One region of the Paenibacillus sp. LC231 genome, then DNA from elsewhere that is predicted to be linked to it. Evidence: a T-box and tRNA genes for the amino acid it is inferred to sense, from the RefSeq annotation. Region 1 holds a T-box; the other holds one or more tRNA genes.
What was found. The T-box of region 1 lies ahead of trpS (tryptophan--tRNA ligase). A T-box ahead of a tRNA ligase gene usually reads a tRNA of that ligase, here a tRNA-Trp.

Region 1 (3,386 bases):
CGTCCAGAATATTTCATCCATGGGAGTTATAGCGGGTGGCGATGCCGCCGCGTTTAACGAATTATACAGCGGTTATCGGAGTTCAACGTTTCAATTGTCCACGACTACGGTTGCGGATCAATCGGTCAATCATGATATGACCAACCGGACGATTGGTTACTTGGTTGTGTTCATGTTATTCTCCGCCGTGAATCTATCGGCGTTAACGATCCGGGATCGAGAGAATCGTACGTACTATAGACTCTTATCGTCGCCTATTACGGCCCGCAGCTACGTCTTCTCGAATGCCATCGTGAATATCGTTCTGATGATGATCCAGATTGCGGCCACCTTGTTTGTCATGACCCGGTTCTTTCATATCGAGCCTGGCATTCCGCTCTGGCAGATGTTCCTGATTCTGTCGCTGTTCGCTCTGGTCGCGGTCAGTTTATCACAGGTCATTGTCGCGTTCTCGGACAGCACCATGATGGCGAACGGAATCCAGACGATGGTGATCATGCCGACTTCGCTGCTGGCGGGGTGCGTATTCCCGCTTACCGTGATGCCCGAAGCGATTCAGCGAATCGCCGATTTCCTGCCGCAGTATTGGCTGCTCGATACGTTCGGCAAGCTTCAGCAAGGAAGCTCGTTGACCGACATTATTTTGAATGTGGCGATTCTACTCGCTTTTGCCTTGGCCTTATCGCTGATTGCAACCTACAAGTTTGGGCGGAACCGGGATACACAGAGTTATGTATAAAAAATAAGCAGGGCGCCCCTTGACCTGATTCCTGAAGCAGGATGCAGATATTAAGGGGACGCCCTCTCGGTTCTTTCAGAACGTGACCAATCCCATCGCTTTCTTGGCGGCAAGCAGTGTTGGGCCTGCGGTTTCGGAAGCCCGCTTCGCTCCGTCCATCAAAATGCGATCTAGCTCGGAGGAATTCACGATTTGATGGAACCTCTCCTGGATCGGTTGAAGTTTCTCGATGACCACTTCGGCCAATTCTTTCTTGAACGTGCCGTATCCTTGGCCTTCATACCGTTTCTCGATGACGGAGATGGCTTCCTCGGAGAATACCGAATAAATCTCGATCAGATTGCTGACCGCCGGCTTCTGCTCCCAGTCATGCCGGACCTCGCCGTCTGAGTCGGTAACGGCTTTCGAGAACTTCTTGCGGATATCCTCCGGCGTATCCATCATGTGGACACAGCTGTTTTTGTTCGGATTGCTCTTGCTCATCTTCTTGGACGGATCGTCAAGACCCATGATGCGGGAGCCAATATCCTGAATGATCGGCTCAGGCACCGTAAACGTGCGGCCATACCGGTTGTTGAAGCGTTCAGCCACATCGCGGGTCAGTTCCAGATGCTGCTTCTGGTCGTCCCCGACGGGCACATGCGTTGCCTGATAGAGCAGCACATCGGCAGCCATCAGGACGGGATACGTGAAGAGCGCCGAGCTTACCGTTTCTTGACCTTCGGATTTCTCCTTGAATTGGGTCATCCGTTTTAATTCACCGAAATGCGCCTGCGTCTCCAGCAACCACCCGAGCTCTGCATGCGCGGGGACCTGGGATTGCAGAAAGATCGTCGCTTTATCGGGGTCAATGCCCGACGCAATGTACAGAGCGGCAATGTCCCGCGTGCGCTGGTGCAGCTCCATGGGATCCTGATAGACCGTTATCGCATGCAGATCCGGCACGAAGAAATAGGACTCATACTCATGCTGCAGCTTCACATATTGACGGAGAGCACCTCCATATCCGCCAATATTCAAATCCCCGCTCGGTTTGATGCCTGACAATAATCGTTGCATAAAAAACACCTCCTGTTGTTTGCGAACAACACAAAAACACCTCATCCCTCTATGGGACGAAGTGTAACTCCGCGGTACCACCCGAATTCGACTATACTGTCGCTCTTTAGCATGACGTGGAAATGGGGGAAACACCATTATTATTCCTGCCATATCTCCCAAAGTAACGGTGGAGAGCCGTCAAGGCCTACTGCTCCGGCACAGCCGAAAGGTTCGGGTTGAAGCGAGAAGATCCATTCACTCATTCCGGGGTACCGGGCCTCGCACCATTCGCCGGTTCGCTTGGACCTCAAGAGATAAGCTACTATTTCTTCTCATAGCCGTGTGGTATGTTGTTCTTAAATTCATCTGCGCAGCTCTTTTCGGATGTAAAGAGAGAACAAGATGATTTGGTGAGTATCATCACACAGGTGTTAGGTGAATGTCAAGAGGAATCGGGTGTCTGAACCGTGCCTGGGAGGCGCCGACGAAGGCAATGGGGAATTTTTGATATATCATCCATCCGGTGCAGAATTCCTGAAGAGAGGTAACCTTTTTCGTTCAGATCGGCACTTAAGGGATAGAGACACCGGGAAGGGAGGTTTAGGTGAACGTGTTCCAGTGGATTGAGGAAGCCCGGCGGGGCAGTGCGGAGGCACAGGGAAGCTTGGTTCGACATTTTACCGGCATGGCGCTGGCCGTGGCCTACGATAAATTGCAGGATCCTTATTTGGCGGAAGATGCCGTGCAGGAGGCCTTTACGGAGGCCTTTGCGAATCTGCACAAGCTGCAGGATCCCCGGCGCTTTCCCGGATGGTTCAAAGTGATCGTTGAGCGGCAGTGCTACAGAGATCTGCGCCGCAAGCAATTTCAAACGTTACCGCTGCATGCGATGGAATTGCCGGCTGGCGACCAGCGGAGCTTGGAGTTTGTCGTGGAAAAGAGAGAGATGATCCGCCAGCTGCATGCCACGATCGCGGATTTGCCATCAAGCATGCGGATTGCGGTCCAGCTCTATTATTTTCAAGGCTACAGCCTGCGGGAGATCTCGCAATACTTGGATATATCCCTGGCGGCTTTGAAGAAGCGACTTTTTGATGCCCGGCGGAAGCTGAAGAACACGCTGCACGTAGCCGACTTTGTATCGGTGTTCACCGATCTGTATGAGGGAGGAAAACGTATGCTGCATATCGTTAACGGGGATTCGGTAGGGGATAAGCTGAAGCAAGGAAACATTGGAGGAGATATCCTGGTGTGGAGGGAGCTCTATACGTTTGGCCCGGTCTACACGAAGATGGACGAGCTGGATCATCGGAGAACGAGAGCTCGGTATTTGGAGCAAACGCTCGGGATTCCGGAGAAGGAATATATCGAGACCTGCGAGTTGCAGGAGAGGAAGCTACAGGATTTTCGAAAATATGATGAAATCGTGCTCTGGTTTGAGCATGATCTGTTTGACCAGACCATGCTGGCCTATTTGCTGCGTTGGTTTAAGGAACAGTCACTGGGAAATACGAAGCTGAGTCTGCTGTGCATTGGCGCCTACCCGGGCATCGAGCTTTTTCGCGGGCTGGGGCAGCTTAGCAGGGAGCAGCTCGAGACTTTATCG
Region 2 (3,386 bases), on a different contig from region 1:
CGAATTCTAATGTGCTGCAAAGATCGTTTCGTATCTAGTTTTCAGGTGATCAATCACTTGAATTGAATATTGTTCCCTGATAGCTCAGTTGGTAGAGCACTCGACTGTTAATCGAGTTGTCACAGGTTCGAGTCCTGTTCGGGGAGCCATTTATGGAGAGGTGTCCGAGTTGGCCGAAGGAGCACGATTGGAAATCGTGTAGGCGCCAAAAGCGTCTCGAGGGTTCGAATCCCTCTCTCTCCGCCACTATTATTTTAAGCAAGGCCCGTTGGTCAAGGGGTTAAGACACCTCCCTTTCACGGAGGTAACAGGGGTTCGAATCCCCTACGGGTCACCACTTTCTTAATTGCATCAGGGGATGAGAATCCCGTCGGTTCGTCGGAGGATAACTTCGTAAGCATAGACTTCGCAGTCTCGAACGAAGTGAGAGTATCCCCTACGGGTCACCACTTTATTAAAAAAAACACTTGCTTCTTATATCAGATTTTGATATAATAAAAGTCGCTTTGTTACGGAGGCTTAGCTCAGCTGGGAGAGCATCTGCCTTACAAGCAGAGGGTCGGGGGTTCGATCCCCTCAGCCTCCACCATGATTTATCCCCAAAAAGTGAAGCACATGCTTCGTAGGTAATTTCGATTACTTTTCGGGGACCCCATACAAGCAACCCTTTTAATGACGCGGGGTGGAGCAGTTCGGTAGCTCGTCGGGCTCATAACCCGAAGGTCGTAGGTTCAAATCCTGCCCCCGCAACCAATTTATATCGCAATAGCGATAATGCCTCGTGGAACTGTGGTGTAGAGGCCTAACATGCCTGCCTGTCACGCAGGAGATCGCGGGTTCGAATCCCGTCAGTTCCGCCATTCTTTACAACTTTGGGATGAGATGAGTATCCGATATGGGTTCCGTCAAAGTTCGCGAAGAGCTTTAAGGCTCGGTAGCTCAGTCGGTAGAGCAGAGGACTGAAAATCCTCGTGTCGGCGGTTCGATTCCGTCCCGAGCCACCATGTACGTTTTATAACTTTATATGCCGGTGTAGCTCAATTGGTAGAGCAACTGACTTGTAATCAGTAGGTTGGGGGTTCAAGTCCTCTCGCCGGCACCATTCTGGAGGATTAGTGAAGTGGCTAAACACGGCAGACTGTAAATCTGCTCTCTTCGAGTTCGGTGGTTCGAATCCATCATCCTCCACCAGTTTTTAGGGGCATAGTTTAAAGGTAGAACAGCGGTCTCCAAAACCGTTAGTGTGGGTTCAATTCCTGCTGCCCCTGCCAATCGTATCACAGTGTTTCAATATGGCGGTCGTGGCGAAGTGGTTAACGCACCGGATTGTGGCTCCGGCACTCGGGGGTTCAATTCCCCTCGATCGCCCCATATTACAAAATCATATTGGGGATTAGCCAAGCGGTAAGGCAACGGACTTTGACTCCGTCATGCATAGGTTCGAATCCTATATCCCCAGCCATTGATTTTTATGTTTGCGGACGTGGCTCAGCGGTAGAGCATCGCCTTGCCAAGGCGAGGGTCGCGGGTTCGATTCCCGTCGTCCGCTCCATTTTTATTTCTGGCGCCATAGCCAAGTGGTAAGGCACAGCTCTGCAAAAGCTTTATCCCCAGTTCGAATCTGGGTGGCGCCTCCATTACAAACTTATGTGCCCTTAGCTCAGCTGGATAGAGCGTTTGACTACGAATCAAAAGGTCAGGAGTTCGAATCTCTTAGGGCACGCCATAATGTAAGCCGGTGTGGCGGAATTGGCAGACGCGCGCGACTCAAAATCGTGAGGGAAACCGTGGGGGTTCGAGTCCCTTCACCGGCATCATCTAAAAGGAATGTAGACGTTAAACGTCTGCATTCCTTTTTTCGTTGCATCTACATCGATTGCTTCTTCGTGATTTTAATATTAGACTCCATTCTTCTTGTTACCTCTCCAGTAATCGCGAGGGTTTTTCTATCACCTTCGGAGCTTCCTCGAGCTACACTCCTTAAATCTAAACTATCATTAGAAACCACGTTCTTTATAGGTAAAACAAAGATTATCCAGATGAACTCATCTACACAGGCTAACCCATCGAATCATCGATCCAGTGCAGGGTTGGACGTAGGTCTGTAGAAGGCCCCGCCTTAGGTCTAGGTCCAAAAACCGTCCCCAGGCCGTTTTAGCCAAACTCGAAATTACCTAGAATAGAGTCATAAGGTTGAACAAAAGAAACAACGATCAAACAACAGAAAGGCGGTGTATAAATGAGAAATTCAAAAGGAAATGGAATGAGTATCCTGTTGATTGGTGTAGGGATCTTGGTTCTCCTTGGAGTATTCGGTCCTCTGCTTGGGTGGTTGTTCAGTCTTCTAATTCCAATCCTGATGGTCGCTTTGGGATACTACGGGATCCGGAGAGGTAACACCTTGATGGGATGGGTTATTCTCGGTATCGGTGTGATCTGGTTGATGGGTAAACTGTCTTGGCTGATCGGTCCGATCTTTGGAATTATCTTGATCATCTACGGGTTGTCCCGATTGAAGAATGGTAGACCCCGTTATTGATAAAAACCACTACATTAAATAACATGCATGAACAACAGATCATGATAGATGAGGAGGGCTAAGCCAATATGAGTGTTTTCCGGCGGATAAGAGACATAACCGTAGCAACATTGAATGAAAAGCTCGAGCAGAGCCAGGATCCGGTTCGATTGATCGACCAGTTCCTACATTCAACCAGACAGGACATTGCTGAGGCTGAGAAGCTGCAGCAGCAATGCCAAGTACATTCCAGACAGCTGAAGCAGCAGGTGGATCAAGCCGAATCCATGCGATATAAACGCGAAGAGCAGGCACTGCTTGCACTGAAGGCCGGCGAAGAACATCTTGCCAAGCTGGCATTGCAGGAGAAACTGATCTATGAGGAAAAGATCGAGCAGTATCAAGGCCTGTTGTCCTCAAGCCTGGAGTCGCTAAAAGAAATCGAGGAGCAGCTCGGCGAGCTGCGGATGGAATATCAGACGGTATACAGCAAACGTCAATATTATGTTGCCCGAGTGGAAACCCTTCGTCTTCAGCAGAAAATGAATGAACGTACGGGCTCCTACGGCGGCGGTCATGACGTACCGAAGATGTTCAATCGCCTCGAAGACCGTATCAGCGATTGGGAACTGGAAGCCAGAAGTCTTCGCGATTTACGCCGCATGGGGCAGGAATACATGGAACAGGCTGGTGAATCGGTCTCCACTGTATTAGAAAAAGAACTTGCCCGCCTGAAGCAAAAGCTGAATAACAGCGGAAAGGAGTAACCATGACTAGATTGTACCGTTCCACCCGAGACAAAATGTTCACAGGGTTGATCGGCGGTATATCCGATCATTTCGGAGTCGAATCTACCCTACTTAGAATC

Region 2: it encodes a tRNA-Trp, which carries the amino acid that the T-box ahead of trpS (tryptophan--tRNA ligase) is inferred to sense. The anticodon was not compared.

Annotation. Positions count from the first base shown of each region.
Region 1 is NZ_JFOM01000016.1:21,084-24,469, reverse strand. Features, by position in the region: gene AK95_RS13605 (ABC transporter permease) at 1-739, shown strand, start outside; gene trpS (tryptophan--tRNA ligase) at 815-1,798, opposite strand; T-box leader at 1,848-2,125, opposite strand; gene AK95_RS13595 (sigma-70 family RNA polymerase sigma factor) at 2,385-3,386, shown strand, end outside.
Region 2 is NZ_JFOM01000044.1:208-3,593, forward strand. Features, by position in the region: tRNA gene AK95_RS23490 (tRNA-Asn) at 74-149, shown strand; tRNA gene AK95_RS23495 (tRNA-Ser) at 155-246, shown strand; tRNA gene AK95_RS23500 (tRNA-Glu) at 263-337, shown strand; tRNA gene AK95_RS23505 (tRNA-Val) at 514-589, shown strand; tRNA gene AK95_RS23510 (tRNA-Met) at 677-753, shown strand; tRNA gene AK95_RS23515 (tRNA-Asp) at 784-860, shown strand; tRNA gene AK95_RS23520 (tRNA-Phe) at 929-1,004, shown strand; tRNA gene AK95_RS23525 (tRNA-Thr) at 1,027-1,102, shown strand; tRNA gene AK95_RS23530 (tRNA-Tyr) at 1,107-1,191, shown strand; tRNA gene AK95_RS23535 (tRNA-Trp) at 1,198-1,271, shown strand; tRNA gene AK95_RS23540 (tRNA-His) at 1,296-1,371, shown strand; tRNA gene AK95_RS23545 (tRNA-Gln) at 1,388-1,462, shown strand; tRNA gene AK95_RS23550 (tRNA-Gly) at 1,478-1,552, shown strand; tRNA gene AK95_RS23555 (tRNA-Cys) at 1,564-1,637, shown strand; tRNA gene AK95_RS23560 (tRNA-Arg) at 1,650-1,726, shown strand; tRNA gene AK95_RS23565 (tRNA-Leu) at 1,735-1,814, shown strand; gene AK95_RS23570 (LiaF transmembrane domain-containing protein) at 2,240-2,539, shown strand; gene AK95_RS23575 (PspA/IM30 family protein) at 2,608-3,285, shown strand; gene AK95_RS23580 (PspC domain-containing protein) at 3,288-3,386, shown strand, end outside.